DNA from 2 places in the Mycobacterium sp. NGS26 genome. Region 1 is predicted to be linked to the other one. Evidence: predicted binding sites of a transcription regulator. Region 1 holds the regulator's gene; the other holds the start of a gene.
What was found. The regulator LexA, encoded in region 1, represses DNA repair genes until DNA is damaged. The targets are predictions, from matches to a motif close to CGAACANNTGTTCG.
Positions count from the first base shown of each region.

Region 1 (12,139 bases):
GCATTTGACTGCAATCATGCCTGACGGCGCACTGGCAAGCACAATTCGACGCGACGCCGGGTGTTGGTAGATTTGCTGGCAAACTCCGCGCGGGGCGCGGGCGTGCCGCCGAGATTACGTTCCGGCGCCACTGCGTTTCGTTTATTGGTGCCTATCGATTTGGGGGACACTGGTAGGGGCACCCTGGAGAAACCCCCGAAAGGAGGCAACCCGATGGCCCACGATCAAAGCCGGGACGACGGGCTGTACCAGCCAGGGCAGCCCGGCATGTACGAGCTCGAGTTCCCGGCACCGCAGTTGTCGACGTCCGACGGCCGCGGCCCGGTGCTGGTCCATGCCCTGGAAGGGTTCTCCGACGCCGGACACGCGATACGGCTGGCCGCCACCCATTTGAAGGCGGCGCTGGACACCGAGCTGGTCGCGTCGTTTGCGATCGACGAATTGCTGGACTACCGCTCGCGGCGGCCGCTGATGACGTTCAAGACCGATCACTTCACCGACTACGACGATCCGGAGCTGAGCCTGTACGCCCTGCGCGACAGCGTCGGCACCCCGTTTCTGTTGCTGGCCGGCATGGAGCCCGACCTCAAGTGGGAGCGTTTCGTCACCGCGGTGCGCCTGCTGGCCGAGCGCCTCGGCGTGCGGCAGACCATCGGCCTGGGCACCGTCCCGATGGCGGTCCCCCACACCCGGCCGATCACCCTGACGGCGCACTCCAACCGCAGGGAGTTGATCGCCGATTTCCAGCCGTGGATCTCCGAGATCCAGGTCCCCGGCAGCGCGTCGAACCTGCTCGAATACCGAATGGCCCAGCACGGTCACGAGGTCGTCGGGTTCACCGTGCACGTGCCGCACTACCTGACGCAGACCGACTACCCCGCCGCGGCGCAGGCGCTGCTCGAGCAGGTGGCCAAGACCGGGTCGCTGGAACTCCCGCTGTCGGCGCTGACCGAGGCGGCGGCGGAGATCCGGGCCAAGATCGACGAGCAGGTCGAGGCCAGCGCGGAAGTGGCCCAAGTGGTGGCCGCCCTCGAGCGCCAGTACGATGCCTTCATCGACGCTCAGGCGAACAGGTCGTTACTGACTCGCGACGAGGACCTGCCTAGCGGCGACGAGATTGGCGCAGAGTTCGAGCGGTTCCTGGCCCAGCAGGCCGAGAAGAGGTCCGAGGACGACGACTCGGGCTGACCGCTCGCAACCGGCTGACGACTAGGTGGGCGGGGATGACGGAGCGGAAGCGCAAGAGCAATCTTCGCCCGGTGCGGGAAGTGACCGCGCCGACCCTGCAGTTCCGCACCATCCACGGTTACAAGCGGGCGTTCCGGGTCGCCGGGTCCGGGCCGGCGCTGCTGCTGATCCACGGCATCGGCGACAACTCGACCACCTGGAACACCGTGCAGGCCAAGCTCGCCCAGCGGTTCACGGTGATCGCCCCCGACCTGCTCGGGCACGGGCAGTCCGACAAGCCCCGCGCCGACTACTCGGTTGCCGCCTACGCCAACGGGATGCGCGACCTGCTGTCCGTGCTGGACATCGAGCGGGTGACCATCGTGGGTCATTCGCTGGGCGGCGGCGTGGCGATGCAATTCGCCTACCAGTTCCCGCATCTGGTCGACCGGCTGATCCTGGTCGCCGCCGGCGGGGTTACCAAGGACGTCAACGTCGTCTTCCGGCTGGCCTCGTTGCCGATGGGCAGCGAGGCCCTGGCCCTGCTGCGGCTGCCCCTGGTGCTGCCGGCGGTTCAGCTGGCGGGGCGGCTGGCGGGCCTGGCGATCGGATCCACCGACCTGGGGCGTGACCTGCCCAACGTGCTGCGGATACTGGACGACCTGCCCGAGCCGACGGCCTCGGCGGCGTTCAGCCGCACCCTGCGGGCCGTGGTGGATTGGCGGGGACAGATCGTCACCATGCTGGACCGATGTTATTTGACCGAAGCCATCCCGGTGCAGATCATCTGGGGCAGCCGCGACGTCGTCGTCCCCGTCCGGCACGCCCACATGGCGCACGCCGCGATGCCCGGCTCCCGGCTGGAGATCTTCCAGCGCTCCGGCCACTTCCCCTTCCACGACGACCCGGCCCGTTTCATCGACGTCGTGCAGCGCTTCGTCGACACCACCGAGCCCGCCGAATACGACCCGGCCGCGCTGCGCGAGTTGCTCCGCACCGGCAGCGGCGAGCGGACCGTCACCGGTCCCGCCGGCACCCGCGTCGCGGTCCTCAACGCCATGGGCTCCGACGAACGCAGCGCCACCTGATCATCGCTTGCCCCTGGGTCGTACAGTCGGTCCATGGGTATCGACGTGACGGTGCTGCGCGTGTTCACCGATCCGGACCGCAACTTCGGCAATCCGCTCGGCGTGGTGGACGCGGCCCAGGTCGAACCCCGCGACCGGCAGCGGCTGGCCACCCAATTGGGCTACAGCGAAACGATATTCGTCGATCTGCCCGCCGCCGGCTCCACCACCGCGCACGCCACGATCTACACGCCGCGAACCGAGATCCCGTTCGCGGGACATCCGACCGTCGGCGTTTCCTGGTGGCTGCGCGACCGGGGCACGCCGATCAACACGCTGCGGGTGCCGGCCGGCGTGGTGCAGGTCGGCTACGAGGGCGACCTCACGGTCATCAGCGCGCGCTCGGAGTGGGCCCCCGAATTGTTCGTCCACGAACTCGATTCGGTTGACGAGCTGCTGGCCGCCGACCCCGCCGATTATCCCGACGACACCGCCCACTACCTGTGGGCGTGGACCGACGAATCCGCCGGGTCACTGCGCGCCCGCATGTTCGCCGCGAATCTCGGTGTGCCGGAAGACGAGGCGACGGGCTCCGCGGCGATCCGCATCACCGACCACCTCAGCCGCGACCTGCACATCACGCAGGGCAACGGGTCGAGGATCGAGACCATCTGGAGTCCCGAGGGCTGGGTGCGGGTGGCCGGGCGCGTCGTCAACGACGGTGTGACACAGGTGAATTGAGCGCGCGCGGTTTAGGCCTTGCGGTGCAACGTCGCGGAGAGGTGATGCTGCATGGGTTGCCCCACGGCGCCCATCCGCACCGAGTACGACAGCTCGTCGCCGTCGATCCGCAGGGAGCGTCCGAGCGCGGACACCTCTTTGGCGGTCGGGGTCAATCCGACGTCGGTGGTGGACAACTCGACCTCGATGACGCCGCCGGTCACCGAATAGGTGCCCACCTCGATCTCGGTGATGCCGCTGGGGTGGGCCAGCACCAGCTCGACCTGACCCGGCTGCGGCACCCGCAGATAGCCGGTCTCGGCGTGCAGGGGTTTGCCGTCGGCCACCGCCTTGGTCTTCTGCGCGTAGGCCAGAAACGGCTTGCCCACATGGGAGAACACGACCTCCTCGAGGTACTCGAAGGGCTGGATCGTGGGGTATTCGCCGGCGCCTCGACCGGCCCAGGTGCCGAGCAGTGGCGCCAGGGCCTCGAGATCGGGATGCAAGTCGGCAGGCATGAAAAACAGCGTAGTCCGGCGGGCACTGGCCCCCGGGACGCCGGTGGGTCAGCTCGGCGTGGACACCTTGCGGTGCGCGCGCAGCGCCTCGATCTCGCGCTCGAAATCGTCGGCCGACGAGAACGACCGATACACCGACGCGAATCGCAGGTAGGCCACCTCGTCCAGGTCGCGCAACGGCCCGAGGATGGCCAGGCCGACCTCGTGGCTGGGGACCTCCGGCGAACCGGCGGCCCGCACGGTGTCCTCGACCTGCTGGGCCAGCAGGTTGAGTGCGTCCTCGTCCACCTGGCGGCCCTGGCAGGCGCGGCGGACCCCCTTGATGACCTTCTCCCGGCTGAACGGCTCGGTCACCCCGCTGCGCTTGACCACGGCCAGGACCGCGGTTTCCACGGTGGTGAACCGGCGGCCGCATTCGGGGCAGGACCGGCGGCGCCGAATGGCCTGGCCCTCATCGGTTTCCCGCGAGTCGATCACCCTGGAGTCGGGATGCCGGCAGAACGGGCAGTGCATGGCCGCTCCTTCGCCGTGCTGACACCTCGCGGAACAGTCCGAGCGTACCCGTGCGCCGCCCCGGGAGGCCAACGCAACCGCGGTGCGCGCGCGCCCGTCGCCGCGAGGACCGAGCGGCCTTGGCCCGCTGCGGCTTTCGCAGTGCACCGGGGCGCCGTCAGCCGACCGGGGCGATCAGCGTCTGCCCGGCGGCCAGCGCCGGCGAGTTCAGGTCGTTGAGTTCGCGGATCCGGTCGGCAACCTGGCGAGCGGGCGCGTCCGGCGCCACCCGGTGCGCGACGTCCTGCAGGGACTCCCCGGCCTCGACGCGCACGACGGCCAGCTTGTCGGGCACCGGGGCGGCCGAACCGCCGGAGTCGCCGTTGGCCAGCTGGCCGAGGTTCGCGACCAGGCCGAGCCACAGCGTGATCGCGCCGGCGAGCAGCGCCAGCCCGACCGTGGTCAGCATCGTGACGGGCCGCCTGCGATGCGGCGCGACCGACATCGCGACGCCGGTGCCGTGGTAGCGCAGCGGCGCCCCGGCGGGCCGTGAGCTGCCCGGACGGCGGGGCCGGACCGGGCGCTCCCCCTGGTGGCGAGGCCCGTCGGCCGGCGCCCCGGCCGGGCGCCGGATGCCGCTGGTGCGCGGCGAGAGTGTGTGGATGACTGTCATGTGCGTTCCTCCGGTCAACTGGTCCTCGCTCGTGTGTTCGACTATATTCGCTCACCCGTTCGAAACCCGAACATTTGAGCGAAGCGTGTCGGACGAGCCAAACGCTAAACCACACCACCGACAAACCGCGTCGGTGCCTCCTCCTGACATGCAGCACAAATACCCGATACCCGCAAAAGTTACACACGTGTAATTCACCCGCCGTAGGGTCTTGACGCACCATCCCTAGGGTCTTTAGGCCTTGTTCCGGCCCGGTGTCGGCCCGGGCGACACGCGACTCGAACACATGTTTGATTATCGGCCGCCGGGCGGCTACATTCAGTGCCATGAGCGACAGCAACGACACTTCAGCCGCCGGCGCGGCCGGCCGGTTGCATTCCGTGGATCCATCGCTTACCGAGCGGCAGCGCACCATCCTCAACGTCATCCGGCAGTCGGTGACCAGCCGCGGCTATCCGCCCAGCATCCGGGAGATCGGTGACGCCGTCGGCCTGACGTCGACGTCCTCGGTGGCCCACCAGCTGCGCACCCTGGAGCGCAAGGGGTACCTGCGCCGCGACCCGAACCGTCCCCGGGCCGTCGACGTCCGCGGTGTCGAGGACACCCCGGCCGTCGCGGTGCCCGTCACCGACGTCGCCGGCTCGGACGCCCTGCCGGAACCCACCTTCGTGCCCGTGCTCGGGCGCATCGCGGCCGGTGGGCCGATCCTGGCCGAGGAGGCGGTCGAAGACGTCTTCCCGCTGCCCCGTGAGCTGGTCGGCGAGGGCGCGCTGTTCCTGCTCAAGGTCGTCGGCGACTCGATGGTCGAGGCCGCGATCTGTGACGGCGACTGGGTTGTGGTGCGGCAGCAGAATGTCGCCGACAACGGCGACATCGTCGCCGCCATGATCGACGGCGAGGCCACCGTCAAGACGTTCAAGCGCGCGGGCGGTCAGGTGTGGCTGATGCCGCACAACCCGGCGTTCGATCCGATCCCGGGCAACGACGCGACCGTGCTCGGCAAGGTCGTCACGGTGATTCGCAAGATCTGACGCGGAATCTTATTGTGCGGCAACGAGATTGAGACGTTCGCGGGTCAGTCCGCCCTGGTGAAGCCGTTGACCTGGGCGACTTCCTCGCTGGACATCCAGAGCTCGGCCAGCGTGTCCTGGTAGAGCCCGCTGTCGGGGGTGTAGTACAGGCCGAAGCTGGCGTTGACCTTGATGGGATATCCCTCGGGCGCCTGATACGGGTCGTCCAGGGGCAGGTGGATGGTCGGGCGCCCGGGTGAGCCCAGTCCCGCGCCGGCCGGTTCCTCCTCGGTGTCGACGGCCGCGTGCCGCCCGGACCGCGGGGCGGCGGCGGGCGTGACGGCGCCCGGCGCTGCGACATCCGGCGCCGTGTGCGGAACCGCGACGTCCGGGTACCCGGCGCCCGAATCGACCGCCTCGGGCGCCGCCGGGGGGTAGGCCTCGTCCGGATGGGCGGCATCCGCGGGGGCATGCGGAACGGCCACGTCCGGGTAGGCGGCCTCGATGTCGGCGGCCTCCGGGTACTCCTCATCGGGGTAGGCGGCTTCCAGGACGTCTTCGGGGGCGGCTTCGGGATGCTCGGGCTCGGCCCGAACACCCTGCGCCACAACACCTTCCGCGACAACGGGTATGGAATCGGTGTCGACCGCGTCGGGGTCCTCCTGCTCATCCTCCCTGGACCCGGACGGCCATTCGCCGCCGTATTCGTCCCCGGCCTCGTCGCCCCGCGACCAGCTGACCCGCGCCGACCCGGCGCCCACCGGCTCCTCCTCGGAGGGCCGCGGCTCGCCGAAGCCATAGTGCTCGGCGGCGACATCGGCTTCCTCGTGGCCCCACCTGTCGTCGGCGTCGTAGCCACCGACGTCCACGTCGCGGTCGAACTCGTAGGCGGCGAGCTCCCGGGCCGTGCGACGGCGGCGCGCCCCGACCACCACATACCCCAACACCGCGAACAATGCCGCGATCGGAATTAGCGCCAGCAGGTACCACCAGTTCCAGGCGAACTTCTTGGCGTGGGGAGGCATCGCCGCGCCGCTGGGCTGGTTCTGGCCCGACACCTGCAGGCCGGACAGCAGCGGCGCCAGGTTGGACGGCTCGGTGGCGAACGTGTTCTTCGCGCGGTTCCACGAGATCTTGCCGCCGGCGAACTTCTGGGAGATCACGTCGCCGTCCACCGCCTGATCGGCGACCGGCACGCCCAGTTTGCCGCCGGGGCCGCGAAGCTTGTCCCAGGCCGCCTTCATGGCGCCGCGCACGACGAACGCGCCGTGCTGGGACGTCCAGAAGATCACCGGCTTGTCGGCCGCGGCGAACGCGGAGACCCGGCTGCCGGGGACGCCGCCGTCGGACTCGTTGGCGATCGGGAAGCCCAGGTCGCTGCCGACCGGCCCGCCCAGCGACTCGTACTTGGCCAGCACGTCGCTCTCGATGGCGTTCGCGCCGGTGGCCTGGCTGAAGAACACCTTGCCGCCGGCGAAGTTCTGGGCGATCCCGTCGCCGCCGATGGGATATTGGCCGCCCTGCTTGGCGCCCAGCGGACCCGAGGCGCCGCCCGCGGCGCGCCACGCCATGTTGATCGCCGCGGTGGGATCGGTCGCCACCTGAAGGCCCTTGAGCTGGTCGGCCAGCGCCGGCGGGGTGGTGCTGAAGTCCTTGGTCTTCCGGTTCCAGGAGATCTGGCCGCCGGTGAACTTCTGCGAGGTGACCTCGCCGTCGTAGGTCTCGTCGCCGACCGGGGCGCCGAGCACGCCGCCCGAGCTGCCGAGCTTGTCCCACGCGGCGTTCATCGCGCCGCGCACCACGAAGGCGCCGTGCTCGGACGTCCAGAAGATCACCGGCTTGTCGCTGGCGGAGAACGTGGCCACCCGGCTGTCCGGCCCGGCGAGGCCGGGGACCTCGTTGATGGTCGGAAATCCCAGGTCGCTGTTGGCCGGGCCGCCGAGCGCCTCGTATTTGTCGAGGATCGGCCCGTAGACGAATTTGGCGCCGGTGTCGGTGGTGTAGAACATCTTGCCGCCGTCGAAGTCCAGCGCGAACCCGTCGCCGACCGGGTAGACGTCGCCCTTCCTGGGGCCCAGGGGTGAACTGTCGCCGCCGGCCTTCTCCCACGCCGCCATGATGGCCGCCTCGGCGTCGCCGATCGGGGACGCCGAGGCCGTGGGCGCCAGGAACGCCGCGGCCACCACCGCGGCCGCCATGCTCACCAGCGCGCGCCCGAACAGCCTGCGCAGTGGACCTCTCTGCGGTTTCACCAAGCCTCCCAGCCGACGGATATGCCCCTTGTTGCGGCCATGCCCGCACCCTGCAGACCCTGCGAGCGGGTGATACCCCCACCGCGAGTTGGCAACCCGCATCGGTACGCGTTATCGCCGGGCTCGCATAACTTTGCTCCAGCGACCGGAGAATTCGAAGCCAAATCACGAATTTTACGAAAACGGATATCACTCCGATGTCGAAATGATGCGGGGCCACAGCCATGTCGCGACCATTCGGTCCGCAGGTCGCGCGTCATCACCGGAGTGCGGGCAGCAAAACGCATGCGCCGACGGTACGCGAGGCCGTCGATCGAAGCGGGATATACCCGGCCAAAACACCGATCGGCGCACGGTTGAATTTGCCCGCGAATGTGCCGCGGACCAAACGACGCGACGACGGAGTCGTTGCCTGTCAACACGATTGCGTTCGCCAACGGCGCGCCGACGGGGCCGCCGCGGAGGCTAGACCCCGAGGCTGCGCCCGATGATCTCCTTCATGATCTCGGTCGTGCCACCGTAGATCGTCTGCACCCGGGCGTCGAGATAGGCACGCGCGACCGGGTATTCGCGCATGTAGCCGTACCCGCCGTGCAGCTGCAGGCAGCGGTCGATCAGGTGGACCTGCTTCTCGGTGGAGTACCACTTGGCCATCGCGGCCTGTTCGGCGGTCAGCTTCTCCTCGAGGTGCAGCCGGATGAACTCGTCGACCATGACGCGCACCACGGTGGCCTCGGTGGCCAGCTCGGCCAGCACGAAGCGGCTGTTCTGGAAGCTGCCGATGGGTTTGCCAAAGGCCTTGCGCTCCTTGGTGTATCGCAGCGTGTCCTCCAGCACGGCCTCCATCGCGGCGGCCGCCATGATGGCGATCGAGATCCGTTCCTGCGGCAGGTTCTGCACCAGGTAGATGAAGCCCTTGCCCTCCTCGCCGAGCAGGTTTTCGACGGGAACGTGCACGTCGGTGAACGACAATTCGGCGGTGTCCTGGGCGTCCAGCCCGATCTTGTCCAGGTGCCGTCCGCGTTCGAAGCCCTTCATGCCGCGTTCGACGACGAGCAGCGAAAAGCCGTGTGCCCCCTGGTCCGGGTCGGTCTGCGCCACCACGATCACCAAGTCCGAGTTGATCCCGTTGGTGATGAACGTCTTTGAGCCGTTGAGCACGTAGTGATCACCCTGCTTGACGGCGCGGGTCTTGATGCCCTGTAGGTCGCTGCCGGTGCCCGGCTCGGTCATCGCGATGGCGGTGATCAGCTCCCCGCTGCAGAACTTGGGCAACCAGCGCTGCTTCTGCTCCTCGGTGGCCAGCCGCAGCAGGTACGGGGCGACCACGTCGTTCTGCAGCCCGAACCCGATCCCGCTGTAGCGCCCGGCGGTGGTCTCCTCGGTGACGATCGTGTTGTACCGGAAGTCGGGGTTGCCGCCGCCGCCGTACTCCTCGGGCACCGCCATGCCGAGAAAGCCCTGTTTGCCCGCCTCGAGCCACACGCCGCGGTCGACGATCTTGGCCTTCTCCCATTCCTCGTGATACGGCGCGACGTGGCGCTCGAGAAAGGTCCGGTAGGACTCGCGGAACAATTCGTGCTCGGGCTCGAAAAGAGTGCGCTGGTACTTGACGGCACTGCTCATGGCTGACCTCCGGGCGAACGGGAACTCTGCCGCCCAACATATACCAACCAGACGGTTGGTCGGCGGCTGGGCACGTCGGCTATTGCGCCGGGTCGCCGTTGGCGGCGAACTCGCGCAGGCTGGCGGCCAGCGCCACCGGGACCCGGGCCCGCAGGCGGGTCCCCTCCGGGTTGTGCTCGGTCTGCTGCACCCGCCCGTCGGCGTGCACCCGGGCCACCAGGTCGCCGCGGTCGTAGGGGATCACCACGTCGACGGCGGTGTCGGCGGGCGTCGTGAGCTCGGCCATCCGGCGGCGCAGGGCGTCGATCCCCTCGCCGGTGCGGGCGGAGACGAACACCGCGCCGGGCAGCCCGTGCCGAAGCTTGGCCAGCATCAGATCGCTCGCGGCATCCACCTTGTTCACCACCAACAGCTCGGGCGGCGGGTCGCCATCGTGCTCGGCCCCATAGTCGGAGACGACCTCGGAGATCACCTGCCGCACCGCGTCGATCTGGGCCGGCGGGTTGACGTCGGAGCCGTCGACGACGTGCACCAGCAGGTCGGCGTCGACCACCTCCTCCAGCGTGGAGCGGAACGCCTCGACCAGCTGGGTGGGCAGGTGCCGCACGAAGCCGACGGTGTCGGTGAGAACATACGGCCTGCCGTCGTCGAACTCGGCGCGCCGGGTGGTGGGGTCCAGCGTGGCGAACAGCGCGTCCTCCACCAGCACCCCGGCCCCGGTCAGCGCGTTGAGCAGGCTGGACTTGCCGGCGTTGGTGTAGCCGACGATGGCGATCGACGGGATGTCGCTGCCGAGCCGACGGCTGCGCTGGGTGTCGCGCGCCTGCTTCATGGCCTTGATGTCGCGGCGCAGCTTGGCCATCCGCTCCCGGATGCGCCGCCGGTCGGTCTCGATCTTCGTCTCACCCGGACCGCGCAGTCCCACCCCGCCGCCGCTGCCGCCGGCCCGGCCGCCGGCCTGCCGCGACATGGACTCGCCCCAGCCGCGCAGCCTCGGCAGCATGTACTCCATCTGGGCCAGCGAGACCTGCGCCTTGCCCTCCCGGCTGGTGGCGTGCTGGGCGAAGATGTCGAGGATCAGCGCGGTGCGGTCGATGACCTTGACCTTCACCGCCTTCTCCAGCGCGGTCAGCTGCGCCGGGGACAGCTCGCCGTCGCAGATGACGGTGTCGGCGCCGGTCGCCAGGACCACCTCGCGCAACTCGGCGGCCTTGCCCGACCCGATGTAGGTGGACGGGTCGGGGCGGTCGCGGCGCTGGATGAGTCCCTCGAGCACCAGGGAGCCGGCGGTCTCGGCCAGCGCGGCGAGCTCGGCCAGGCTGGCCTGGTTGTCCGCCGCGCTGCCCTCGGTCCACACCCCGACCAGCACCACGCGCTCCAGCCGCAGCTGGCGGTACTCGACCTCGGAGATGTCGGCCAGCTCGGTCGACAGCCCGGCGACCCGGCGCAGCGCCGATCGGTCCTCGAGGGCGAGCTCGCCCGCACTGGGCTCTGGATCCGGGTGATCGTGAAAGGGAGTTTCGGGATGAGTCATAGGCAATTAGCAATGGTGCACGCCAAATCGGTGCAGCGCACTTGATTTAACGCTCCTGCGCGCACCACCATTCCTCGCTGATCTCGCCGCGGGCCACCAGCACCGACGGCCCGCGCAGGTAGCTGGTGGCGTCGGTGACGGTGACGACGACGTCGCCGCCCGGCACCCGGACCGTGAGCGTGCCGGTGTCGGCGCCGGCGTCGGCCAGCGCGGCGACCGCGGCCGCGACCGTTCCCGTGCCGCACGAGCGGGTTTCGCCCACGCCGCGCTCGTGCACCCGCATCCGCACCAGCCCGCCGTCCGCCCGCGTGAGGATCTCGACGTTGACCCCGTCGGGGAACTGCGCACGGTCGTATTGCACGGGCGCGCCCACGTCCAGGGCCGCGAGGTCGTCGACGCTCAGGTCGGCGGCCACGCACGCCAGGTGCGGGTTGCCCACGTCGACCGCCAGCCCGGTGAACCGCCGCCCGCCGACCACGACCTCGAAGGCCGGCCCGCCGCTGCCCAGCCGGTTGGCCTTGCCCATGTCGACGGTGACGTCGGCGCCGGTGGCATCGGCGCGGTGCAGGGTTACCGGCCGGGGTCCGGCCAGCGACCCGACCACGAACTGGCCGCGGGACTCCAAACCGCTGGCGCGCAGGTAATGCGCGAACACCCGCGCGCCGTTGCCGCACATCTGGGCGGTCGACCCGTCGGCGTTGCGGTAGTCCATGTACCAGTCGTTCGGTTCGACGCCGTCGGGCAGGCGGGCGAGCACACCGGCGCTCACCGCGGCGTCCGCGGTGGTGATCCGCAACACACCGTCGGCGCCCAGTCCGCGGCGCCGGTCGCACAGCGCGGCCACCCGCGCCGGGGTGAGGGACAGTTCGGCGCCGACGTCGGACAGCAGTACGAAATCGTTCTGGGTGCCGTGGCCCTTGGCGAAGATCATGTGCGCCACTCCTCGATCCCGGCTGCACCGGCATCTTCGTCGTCGGCGCGGATCACCTGCTCAGGATACGGGCCGCCACGCTCGGGTAACGCCATCGACGAGGCCGGCCGGATCGGCGGCGTCCAGCCAGTGCACCCGGTGGTCCCGGC
Region 1 covers NZ_JCALDU010000002.1:334,397-346,535, reverse strand. The annotation lists gene AC5Y6X_RS07750 (trypsin-like serine peptidase) at 1-4, opposite strand, end outside; gene AC5Y6X_RS07745 (proteasome assembly chaperone family protein) at 214-1,188, shown strand; gene AC5Y6X_RS07740 (alpha/beta fold hydrolase) at 1,224-2,255, shown strand; gene AC5Y6X_RS07735 (PhzF family phenazine biosynthesis protein) at 2,289-2,975, shown strand; gene AC5Y6X_RS07730 (peroxynitrite isomerase) at 2,987-3,472, opposite strand; gene nrdR (transcriptional regulator NrdR) at 3,521-3,985, opposite strand; gene AC5Y6X_RS07720 (LysM peptidoglycan-binding domain-containing protein) at 4,143-4,637, opposite strand; gene lexA (transcriptional repressor LexA) at 4,964-5,668, shown strand; gene AC5Y6X_RS07710 (sunset domain-containing protein) at 5,713-7,878, opposite strand; gene AC5Y6X_RS07705 (acyl-CoA dehydrogenase family protein) at 8,365-9,525, opposite strand; gene hflX (GTPase HflX) at 9,605-11,059, opposite strand; gene dapF (diaminopimelate epimerase) at 11,106-11,990, opposite strand; gene miaA (tRNA (adenosine(37)-N6)-dimethylallyltransferase MiaA) at 12,051-12,139, opposite strand, start outside.

Region 2 (12,139 bases), 660 kb from region 1:
CGCCGCGATGCAATGGTACTGGCACCAATACCTATGCGGTGCGGGTGATTTCGACCCGCCCCACCTCGTTGCCCCGGCCCGCGCGGAATCCCATGCGGGCCTGCCGCCCGCCGTGATCGTGACGGCCGGCCTGGACCCCCTGCACAGCGAGGGCTGCGATTACGCCCGACGGTTGCGCGACGCGGGCGTGCCCGTCGTGCACCGGGACTTTCCCGGATTGTTCCACGGCTTCGTGACGATCCAGGGCTTCGCACCCGGGGCCTCGGCGCGCGACCTGGTGTGCGGTGACCTGCGCCGGCTCCTCGCGCCGAATCACCGTGGGAGCCAGCCGAAATGACCGAGGTGACGGATGTCATCGTCGTCGGCGCCGGATTCGCCGGGCTCTACGCCGTGCACCGGCTCGCGTCGGCGGGCCTGTCGGTCACCGCCCTCGAGGCGGCCCCCGACGTGGGCGGCACCTGGTATTGGAACCGCTATCCCGGCGCGCGCTGCGACGTCGAAAGCGTCGACTACTCCTACTCGTTCGACGAGGAGCTGCAGCAGAGCTGGACCTGGAGCGAACGATTCGCCGCGCAACCGGAGATCCTGGCCTACCTGCGCCACGTCGCCGACCGCTTCGACCTGCGCCGCCACTACCGATTCGGCGCCGACGTCGTCGGCGCCGCGTTCGACCCGAACCAAGGCCGCTGGCTGGTGCGCACCGCTGCCGGTCAGGACTACGCCGCGCCGTTTCTCGTGTGCGCGACGGGATGCCTGTCGGCGGTCAACCGCCCCGACATCCCCGGCATCGACGATTTCGCCGGGGACACGTACTTCACCGCCGCATGGCCGCGCGACGATCCCGACTTGCGCGGCAAACACATCGGCCTGATCGGCACGGGTTCGTCCGGGATCCAGGTGGCCCCGATCATCGCCGGGCAAGCCGAGAAGCTCGTCGTATTCCAGCGATCGGCGAACTACAGCATCCCGATGCCCAACCGCCCGTGGTCCAAGGAGGAGCAGCAGCGGATCCGCGCGGAATATCCCGAGCGCCGGCGGGTCTCGGCCTACGCGCCGGCGGGCACCCCGCACGGCACCTACCACAAGAAGGCCGTCGATACCGATCCGGCGGAACGCGCGGCGGCGCTATGGCAACGGTGGCGCCAGGGCGGCGTCCTGTTCGGCAAGACCTTCCCCGACCAGAACGTCGACCCGGCCGCCAACGACATCGCGCGGACGTTCGCCGAGGACCGGATCCGGGAGATCGTCACCGACCCCGTCGTCGCGACCGACCTCATCCCGGTAGATCATCCGATCGGCACCAAACGCATCTGCACCGACAGCGGTTACTACGCGGCCTTCAACCGGGACAACGTCCGGCTGGTGAACCTGCGCCGCGAGCCCATCGAAGCGATCACCGCCGACGGAATACGAACGAGCGACGCTTTCTATCGCTGCGACGTGCTGATCTTCGCGACCGGGTTCGACGCGATGACCGGGGCGCTGACCCGCATCGACCCGGTCGGGCCCGGGGGAGAGCGGCTGCGCGACATCTGGGCCGACGGCCCGCTGACGTTCCTCGGCCTGATGGTGCCGGGCCTGCCGAACCTGTTCACCATCAGCGGACCCGGCAGCCCGTCGGTACTGTCGAACATGGTGCTGCACGCGGAAGTTCAGGTCGACTGGGCCGTCAACCTGGTGCTGACCGCCCGGCGCCGCGGGCTGAGCGAGGTCGAGCCGCGCCGCGACGCCGCGCGCGCCTGGACCGACCACGTCGCCCAGGCCGCCGAGCAGACCCTGTTCCCCAAGGCGGCGTCTTCGTGGTATCTGGGTGCCAACATCGAAGGCAAGAAACGCGTATTCATGCCCTACACAGGGGGATTCGGCAACTACCGGCGCCAGTGCGACGAGGTGGCCCGCAACGACTACGCCGGGCTGGTGCTGACCACCAGATGATCGAGACAGTCCAGCAGCTGCTACGGCAGCGCAGGCACGACGACACCCGGGCGCTCGTCCACGGTGACCGGACCTGGACGTGGCGAGAGCACCTGGCCGAGGCGGAGGCCGAGGCGGCCGCGCTGATCGCCGTCGCCGACCCGGCGCGCCCGCTGCACGTCGGGGCGCTGCTGGGCAACTCACCGGAGATGCTTCGGGCGATGGCCGCCGCGGCGCTCGGCGGCTACGTGCTGTGCGGCATCAACACCACCCGGCGCGGGGCGGGCCTGCTCGCCGACGTCCGGCGATCCGACTGCCAGATCCTTCTCGTCGATCCCGAGCACCGACGGCTGCTCGACGGCCTGGACCTCGGCGGCCTCGAGGTGCTCGACGTGACCGGGCGGCGCTACGCCGACGCGGTCGCCGCGGCGCCACCGCTGGTGGCCCACCGCGAGGTCGGCGCCGCGGACACCCTGATGATGATCTTCACCTCCGGCACCAGCGGCGATCCGAAGGCGGTCCGGTTCGCGCACGGGATGGCGATCATGTGCGGCGCCAGCCTGATCTTTCAGTACGACGTCACCGCGGACGACGTCTGCTACCTGTCGATGCCGCTGTTTCACTCCAACGGGGTCGCCGCCGGATGGGCGGTCGCCATCGGCAGCGGCGCCACCATGGCCCCGGCCCGGTTCTCGCCGACACGGTTCCTCGACGACGTCCGCCGCTACGGCGTCACGTACTGGAACTACGTCGGCAAGCCGCTGGCGCTGATCCTCGGCACCCCGGAGCGCCCCGACGACGCCGATACGACGCTGCGGATGGCGTTCGGCAACGAGGCGACCGATCGCGACATCGCCGAATTCGCAAGGCGTTTCGGCTGCCGCGTGGTCGACAGCTTCGGCTCGAGCGAGTTCGCGGTGATCGTCGTCCGGGAGGACGGCACCCCGCCCGGCTCGATCGGCAAGCCCTACCCCGGGGTGAGCATCTACAACCCGACCACGGTGACGGAGTGCGCGGTCGCGCAGTTCGACGAACACGGCGCACTGACCAACTTCGACGAGGCCGTCGGCGAACTCGTGAACACCCAGGGCGCCGGGCCGTTCGCGGGCTACTACAACGATCCCGCCGCCACGGCGCAGCGCATGCGGCACGGCATGTACTGGTCGGGCGACCTGGCCTACCGCGACGCCGACGGCTGGATCTACCTTGCCGGTCGCACCGCCGACTGGATGCGGGTGGACGGCGAAAACCTGGCGGCGGCGCCGATCGAACGGATCCTGGAGCGGCTGCCGCAGGTCGGGCAGGTCGCCGTCTACGCCGTGCCCGACGAGCACGTCGGCGACCAGGTGATGGCCGCGCTCGTGATTCGCCGCGGGATGGATTTGCGGCCAGCCGATCTCGAGCAGTTCCTGGCCGCGCAACCGGACCTGTCGCCGAAGGCGTGGCCGCGCTACGTGCGCATCAACGACGACCTCCCGGCCACTTCGACCAACAAGATCCTCAAACGTGAGCTGATCGCCGCCGGAATCAGCGCGCAGGGCGGGGTGCTGTGGGCGCGCCCGGCGCGCGGGACGACGTACTTCGTGGTGGTCGAGGACGCGCTGCACGATTAGGGGAGCCGCCTGAGCGTCAATGGGGCTCATCGTCGTCCTCACCGCGGAGGAATCGTTCGGGGTGGTGGAAGCTGTTTGTTCTGGGTTGGCCTCGGTCGAGGTGTGGGGGTGGGATCCATTCGGTTTCGCCTCTTGTGTTGGTGCGGGTGGTCCAGCCCTTTTCGGCCAACCTGTTGTCCGGGCCGCAGGCTAGGGTGAGGTCGGTGATGTCGGTGCGATGCGTGTTCGTCCATCCTGTTACGTGGTGGACCTGGCTGTGATAGGCCGGGGCGTCGCAGCCCGGCTTGGTGCACCCGCGGTCCTTGGCGTACAGCATGATGCGCTGGGCGGGGGAGGCCAGCCGCCTGGTGTGATACAGCGCCAGCGGCTTGGCGCCATCGAACAGAGCCAAGTAATGGTGGGCGTGGCCGGCCCAGCGGATCACATCGGTCATCGGCACCAGGGTGCCGCCCGCGGTCAGCGCCTTGCCCGCGGCGGCCTCCAACTCCCGCAGGGTGGCCATCGCGATGATCGACACCGGCAACCCGTTGTGCCGCCCCAACTTTCCGGAGGCGAACAAGCCACGCAGTGCGGCCAAAAACGCGTCGTGGTTGCGCTGGGCTGCGGTGCGGTGATCGCGGCGCACCGCCTCCTCATCGGGGGCCGCATCCACGATCGGGGTTTGGTCGTCGGGGTTGCAGGCGCCGGGGGCGGCCAGCTTGGCCAGCATCGCCTCGATCGCCGCGCGCAGCTCGGGGGTGATCATGCCGCTGATGCGCGACATGCCGTCGTATTCCTGGGCGCCCAAACTGATGCCGCGCTTGCGGGCCCTCTCTTGATCGCTGAAGTCGCCGTCGGGGTGCAGCCAGTCCATGATCCGCTGGGCGTATTTCGCCAACTCATCGGGGCGGTAGTGGCAGGCGTTGATGGCCAGATCGCGCTCGGCGGCCTCCCGGGTGGCGGCGTCCACCTCGGCGGGCAGGTGGGCAAAGAAGCCGCGGATGACCTTCACGTGCCCGTCGCCGATGAGCCCCGCGCGTTGGGAGGTGGCGGTCGCGGCCAACCGCGGCGCCAACAACTCCCCGGTCAGCGCCCGGCGCTCACCCAGGTCGTCGGCGTCGTCGATGCGCCGCCCGGCCTCGGCCCCGGTGATGCGCAGCCGCTCGGCCAGCGCCGTGCGCAGGCTGCCGCCCAGCTCTTCGGCGCAGGCCTGGGCGCCGATCTGGTTGATCAAGGTGTGCTGCGGGGCGCGCAGCCGCCGCGCCGCGCATTCGAGCCGCTCGAGGGCCCGCAATCGTTCCGGGGTGGTCAACACGTCAAAGGACAACCCGCCCAGCCTGTCCAGGGCGGTGTCGAGCGCGCCGAAGGCCTCGACGATCTCCTCACGACTGCTCGCACCCATACCCCCACTCTATCGAATGTGTGTTCGAATCAGCTACTCGATTCGCCCGCCCTGTGGATAAAGCGCTGACTGTGGATAACTCGTCGCCGGCCACGTCACAGCTCCGGCGAGAAACGCAGCTCGCGACGTTGGGTCACATCTCGGAGATGATCTGCAGGCGCCGCGCGCTGTATTCCATGTCCGAGATCGCGCCATTGTCGCGCAGGGCCTGAAGCTCCTTCAGGCGCTCGGAAGCGTGGAGGGGCGTGTGCTCGAAGTGGTCGACCGTGGTGCCCCAGCCCGCGCCGAGGTTGATCAGCCGCAGCGCGAACAGAACGCCGGCCGCGGTGATGGGCAACCCGAGATACAGCATCCATCCCAGCGGCATGCCCGCCCGGCTCAGCGCGAAATAGCGCGACAGCAGCAGCATCGCGATCAGAGCCCCGGACAACAGGACCACGACCTTCGTTTTCATTGCAGGCTTCCTCCTTGCACGCAAGTGAAAACCTGCGATGCCGCTACCGATCCCAAAACTTGTCCTCACCGCGGGCGACGGCGTGCGCCTTCCTATGATTTGGGGATGAGCGCCGGCGGGCTGGATACCGTGGGCTCGCCGGCATTCACCGACGAGGACCGGGCCCGGTTTCGTGCGGCCGGCTGGTGGTCCGACTCGACGCTGTCGGACGCGGTACGCCGCAACGCCGTCCGGGCGCCGCACCGCGCCGCCTATGTCGACCATCCGGGCCCCTCATTGACGTGGCGCGAGTTCGACGATGCGGCAACCAATCTCGCCGAACAGCTGGCGGGCGTCGGCATAGCGCGGGGCGATCGGGTCGCGGTGTGGCACGGCGACTCCGCCGCGATCCACGTGCTGTTCGTGGCCATCGAACGCTGCGGCGCCGTCGTCGTCGGCATCGGCGCGCGCGCCGGCACCCGCGAGGCCGCCGCAATCCTGCGCGACGCGCGGCCCAAGGTCCTGATCAGCGACGACCAGCGCCGCGCTGTCGCGACGCAGGCCGGTGCGGACTCCGCGGTCCCGGTGCTGGTCCTGGGTCACCCCGCCGGCGCCCCGCGCCTGAACGTCGATGTCGAGCCCAAACCCCTGCCACCCGAATCCGCGCTCGGCTCCGACGACGTCTTCCTGATCAACTCCACGTCCGGGACCACCGGCCTGCCCAAGTGCGTCGTGCACACCCAGAATCGCTGGTACTACTTTCACCAGAAGGCGGTGGCCAACGGGCACCTGACGCCGGACGACGTCTTCCTGCCGGTCGTACCGATGCCCTTCGGCTTCGGGATATGGACCAGCCACAGCACCCCGATCTACCTCGGTGGGACCGCGGTGATCCTGGACCGTTTCACGGCCAAGGCGGCGTGTGAGGCGATAGCCCGGCATCGGGTCACCGTATTGTGCTGTGTCAGCACGCAATTGACGATGCTGATGGCCGACGCCGCGTGCCGGGATTACGACCTCAGCACGCTGCGGGTGGTGTTCGCCGGCGGCGAGGCGTTGCCGTACCGGCCCGCCGCCGAGTTCGAGCAACTCACCGGCGCAAGGATCCTGCAGTTCTACGGCTCCAACGAGACCGGGCTGCTCAGCGGGACCACGCTGGACGACCCGCTGCAACGCCGGCTCCGCACCTGCGGCCGGATCGTCCCCGAGATGGCGGTTCGTCTCTTCGACGGCGACGACGACGTCACCGACACGGGGCGAGGCCAACCCGCCTGCCGCGGCCCCGCGACCAGCCTCGGCTATCTCCGCGGCACCGACCACGACAAGCTGTTCACCAGCGACGGATGGATGCGCATGGGCGACATCGCCGAGATCGACGCCGACGGCTATCTGAGCGTCACCGGCCGAACATCCGACTTCATCCTGCGCGGGGGCAAGAACATCAGCGCCGCCCAGGTCGAGGACGCGGTGATGACGCACCCCGCGATCGCGCTGGCGGCTGCGGTCGCCATGCCCGATCCGGTGTTCGGCGAAAGGGTCTGCCTCTACGCCGAACTCACCGACTCGCGGGTCATCGAGTTGCCCGAACTCGTCAACCACCTGTTGGCGCGGGGGGTTTCCAAGGAACTGCTGCCCGAGCGGCTCATCGTCGTCGACGAGCTGCCCCGGTCGTCCGGGGGAAAGATCGCCAAAGGCGAGCTCCGCCAAGATATCCGAGCAAGGATGGAGGCCGATCATGAACGCTCCTGACGCACGACCGGGCGGGCTGGAGGTTTGGGCGCCGTCGGTGGTGCCCCCGATCCCGGAGCTGTCCGACGAGCAGGCGCTCGCGGTGGCCTTTCGCCACCTGGCGGGCATCGGGTTCGCCGAGAACATGGCCGGACACATCACCTGGCAGCCCGACGGGCAGACCGACATGTTCGTCAACCCGTGGGGACTGTGGTGGGCGGAGCTCACCGCCTCGGACATCTGCGTCGTGGACAGCGACGCGCGGGTGGTGCGGGGCCGCTGGGACGTGACGCCGGCGATCCACATCCACACCGAACTGCACCGCGTCCGCGAAGACGCCCGGGTGGTCATCCACAACCACCCCTACTACGTCTGCGTGCTGGCCGCGCTCGGCAGGCTGCCCGACCTGTTGCACCAGACCGGGTCGCTGTTCCTCGACGACCTGTGCCTGATCGACACCTACGACGGCGAGATCGACAGCCCGTCCCGCGCGGCGGAGCTGGCCGCGCGCATCGGCGGCGCCAACCTGACCATCCTGGCCAACCACGGCGTCATCGCTACCGGAACCAACCTGGCCCAGGCCGTATACCGCGCGGCGTCGATCGAGCGGGTGTGCAAGCTGGCCCACGACGTCATGCTCACCGGCAAGGAACCGCTGCAGATGAACTGGGCGGACATGGCGGGCATGCAGCGGTCGCTGATCGAGCGGGCCGCCGACGTGTATTGGGCGGGCGCGGCCCGGATGACCATCAAGGCCGATCCCGACGTGCTCAGGTGAAACCATGAAATCAATCGACGAGTTGGCCGCGAACGCGAACTTCACCACCGCCAAGACGGGCGCGGACCGCTCCGTCACGTTCCTTCCGGACCCGCCCCGGGCGCCGCGGCGCTACACGGTGATCTCGGTGGACGATCACATCGTCGAGCCGCCGGACACGTTCACCGGACGCCTGCCCCGCAGGCTCGCGGATCGCGCGCCGAAGGTCGTCGACACCGACAGCGGCGGGCAGACCTGGGTCTACGACGGGCAGGAACTGCCCAACGTCGGTTTCAACGCCGTGGTGGGACGGCCGGTGGCGGAGTACGGCTTCGAGCCGGTCCGGTTCGACGAGATGCGCAAGGGCGCGTGGGACATCCACGAGCGCGTCAAGGACATGGATCTGAACGGCATCTACGCCTCGCTCAACTTTCCCTCGTTCCTGCCCGGCTTCGCCGGCCAGCGGCTGCAGCAGCTGACCAAGGATCGTGACCTGGCGCTGGCCTCCGTCCGGGCCTGGAACGACTGGCACCTCGAGGTGTGGGCGGGCTCCTATCCGGACCGGATCATTCCGTGTCAGCTGCCGTGGCTGCTGGATCCGGAGCTGGGCGCCCGGATGATCTACGAGAACGCCGAGCGCGGGTTTCACGCGGTGACGTTCAGCGAGAACCCGGCGATGCTCGGGTTGCCCAGTATCCATTCGGGCCACTGGGATCCGATGATGGCGGCGTGCGCCGAAACCGGCACCGTGGTGAACCTGCACATCGGTTCCTCGGGCTCGTCGCCGTCGACCACGGACGACGCGCCGCCGGACGTGCAGGGCGTGCTGTTCTTCGCCTACGCCATCTCGGCGGCCGTCGACTGGTTGTACTCCGGCCTGCCCAGCAGGTTTCCGGATCTCAAGATCTGTTTGTCGGAGGGCGGAATCGGCTGGGTCGCGGGGCTGCTCGACCGGCTCGATCACATGCTCAGCTATCACGCGATGTACGGCACCTGGCAGGCGCTCGGTGAAAGCCTCACTCCCGCAGAGGTTTTCACCCGCAACTTCTGGTTCTGCGCGGTGGAGGACAAGTCGTCTTTCGTGCAGCGCGACCGGATCGGTGTGGACAACATCATGCTGGAGGCCGACTATCCGCATTGCGACTCGACCTGGCCGCACACCCAGCAGACGATCCACGAAGAAATCGGCGACCTGCCGCAGGACGCGATCCGCAAATTCACCTGGGAGAACGCTTCCCGCCTGTACCAGCACCCGGTGCCGGCGGAAGTGCAGCGGGATCCCGACGCATTCTGATGGCCGTCAGAACGCGAAGCGGTTAAGGACGTCGTAATTCCCCATAGGCGTGGCGTTGACCAGCCGCCAGAGCAGCCGCAGCGGTGCCGACGGTATCCGTTGGTAGAGCGCCCCGACCGGCGACCGCTCGAGGAAGCGCAGCCGCGGGTTCCATTGCTCGATTTCGCGGGCGTCGCGGATGCCCCACTTGGTGATGCCCTTGGTAAGCACCTTCGACAGCCGCGGTGCCATCGGCGACGCGGTGTCGAAGGCGAGCTCGCCGCTGCCGAACCGATCCGTGAGGCGCTGCAGCAGCGCACGCACCTGAGGCTCGGTGAGGTACATGAGCAGTCCCTCCGCGACGATCAGCGTCGGGCGGTCGGTGGGCACCTCGTCCAGCCACGCCTCGTCGGTCACCGACGAGGCAATCATCCGGTAGCCGTCGCGATCGTTGTACAGCTTGCGCCGCAACGCGATTACGTCGGGTTGGTCGACGTCGAACCACAGCACGGTGTCCGGCGGATGCAGCCGGAACGCCCGGGTGTCCATGCCGCACCCGAGGTGCAGCACGACAGCGTTCGGGTGGTGGCGCAGGAAGTCGGCGCTCCAGTCGTCGAACTGCTTGGCGCGCATGGTGACCAGGTACTGGTTGGATCTGGGCCATGAGGCGCGGCGCATGCGCTCCCAGTCGTATGCGATGCGGTCCACCGCCTCGGCGGCGGCCTTGTCGTCGAGAATCGGTTCGGGCGAACGGGTTTCGTAGGCCCGCAAGTACAGCGTGCACAGGTTCGTCCATTCCACTGACCCCCACGCCACGTCGCTGAAGTCGACCCTGCCCGTCATTGTCATGACTGTCTCTTTCCATCCCGATATTCGGTCCACATTCGCATCAGCTGGTCGCGATAGTCCCGGGTGCAGAACTCGCAGAAGTCGCGGAAGTCCTCAACGCGCTCCCGCTGCTCGGCGCGGTCCGCCCCCAACATCGACAGAGCGAACTCGGCGGGCTCGATGCCCAGGCGCATCAGCGACAGCTGCGTTTCCATCACGCTGGTGAACCCGCCCGGCGTGACCCGGTAGAGGTGTTGACGGTTCGGGCTCGGCAACCGCTCGATCATCCCGCCTTCCAGCAGCTGCCGGGCGACAGTGCTGATCGAGGCCTTGCTCACCGACAGCGCGCCGGCCAGTTCGGTCAACGACTGCTGAGGCGGATGACAGATCAGCAGCCACCCGTATACGCGGCCCATGGTGCGGGTGGCGCCGAGGAGCTCGAAGAATAGACCCATGCGGTCGACGAACTCAGCCTCTTCCGGCGACATCAAGTCCTCCTATTACGTTCAGTACATACTAAATGTAGGCTACGATAGATTCAAGCCTCGTGGGGCAAGCATCGGCGCGCTTGACGTAGGCCGCCGCTCGGAGCAGTTTGCGAAATTCCGTCGGGACAGTGGCGCGATCAGAGGTCGGGTGCCGCGGCCGCAGTGCCGAGCCCACCGGCGGTCATCACCGGCAGCGGTACGGTCCTCACGATCCGTCGGACGAAAGTCGGCGATCGGCACCTGCCTCGTGCGCCTGCGCCGCCTCTTCCGGAGTCGTAACTGCCTGCACGACCACGCTATTGGCCAGTTGCAGCGCGTCGATCACGCGGCGCGGCTGGATACCGAAGGTGAACGACGCCATCGACACCGGACCGTCGAGCGGCACGGAGATCTTCTCGTCGAACCCGTCGGCGGCATCGATCGGCTCCGACGGCACGGTCACGCCGAATTGGTCGGCCTCCCGCTGACTGGTCGCGGCGTACGTCCGGTAGCCGTCGGGGTCGACCGGAAGCGGATTGGGCCAAACACGTTGACGCCGAACGGGTTCCTGCTGCGCAAACGCTTGCGATCTCGGCCTCGACGGCCTCCACGGCCTTGTAGCCGGCCGCGAGCAGGCCCAAGCCACTCGCCCGCTTCGCCGCCGACACCATCGCGGTGGCGGTGGGGCCGCTCGACACCGGGGCGGCGGCCAACGGAATCGAGATGCCGAATTGCGCCAGCATCTCCAGTTCCCTTCGGACGCTAGACCTGACAGGATGCTTCACCGTGACGCGGCCCAACTTCCTGGTGATCGTGGCGGACGATCTGGGGTTCTCCGACATCGGTGCCTTCGGCGGTGAAATCAACACGCCCAACCTCGACCGGCTCGCCCACGCCGGGATCCGGCTCACCGACTTTCATTCGGCGCCGGCCTGCTCGCCCACCCGGGCGATGCTGTTGACCGGAACCGACCACCACATCGCCGGCATCGGGACGATGCTGGAGGTCGCGATCCCCGGATTTCGGGGCGCACCCGGCTACGAGGGGCACCTGAACGATCGGGTGGTGGCGCTGCCCGAGCTGCTGCGCGACGCCGGTTACCTGACGCTCATGTCGGGCAAGTGGCACCTGGGCGACACGATCGAGACCTCGCCGTGGGCCCGCGGATTCGAGCGGTCGTTCGCGTTGTTGCCCGCCGGCGCCAGCCACTACGGCCCCGCCGCCGGCGGGTTCCCGCCCGCGCCAAGGCTTTACACCGAGGATGACCACTTCGTCACGGTCGGCGACGACTTCTACTCCTCGGACTTCTACGCCGACACCCTGCTGCGCTACCTCCGCGAGCGATCCGCCGATGACGACAGACCGTTCTTCGCCTACCTGCCCTTCCAGGCGCCGCACTGGCCGCTGCAGGCGCCCGACGAGTCCGTCGCGGCCTATCGCGGCCGCTACGACGCCGGGCCGGACGCCCTGCGCGAGGCGCGCCTGGCGGCACTCAAGCGGCTCGGCCTGTGCCCGCCCGATGTCGCCGCGCACCCCGTCGTCGCCGACGGCGCCCCCGAGTGGTCCGACATGAGCGACGACGAGCGCGCGCGGTCGGTCCGCAGCATGGAGGTCTACGCGGGGATGGTGGACCGGATGGATTGGAACATCGGGAGGGTGATCGACTACCTGGCCGGCACCGGGGAGCTCGACAACACGGTGGTGATCTTCTTGTCCGACAACGGCGCCGAGGGCGCGATCGTCGA
Region 2 covers NZ_JCALDU010000002.1:999,236-1,011,374, forward strand. The annotation lists gene AC5Y6X_RS10660 (alpha/beta hydrolase) at 1-337, shown strand, start outside; gene AC5Y6X_RS10665 (flavin-containing monooxygenase) at 334-1,935, shown strand; gene fadD1 (fatty-acid--CoA ligase FadD1) at 1,932-3,527, shown strand; gene AC5Y6X_RS10675 (HNH endonuclease signature motif containing protein) at 3,544-4,908, opposite strand; gene AC5Y6X_RS10680 (hypothetical protein) at 5,042-5,362, opposite strand; gene AC5Y6X_RS10685 (class I adenylate-forming enzyme family protein) at 5,468-7,090, shown strand; gene AC5Y6X_RS10690 (class II aldolase/adducin family protein) at 7,077-7,847, shown strand; gene AC5Y6X_RS10695 (amidohydrolase family protein) at 7,852-9,120, shown strand; gene AC5Y6X_RS10700 (class I SAM-dependent methyltransferase) at 9,127-9,942, opposite strand; gene AC5Y6X_RS10705 (GbsR/MarR family transcriptional regulator) at 9,945-10,415, opposite strand; partial or broken gene AC5Y6X_RS10710 (nitronate monooxygenase) at 10,556-11,137, opposite strand; gene AC5Y6X_RS10715 (arylsulfatase) at 11,181-12,139, shown strand, end outside.
Region 2: the regulator LexA is predicted to act here: its motif matches at 4,922-4,935, upstream of AC5Y6X_RS10675 (HNH endonuclease signature motif containing protein).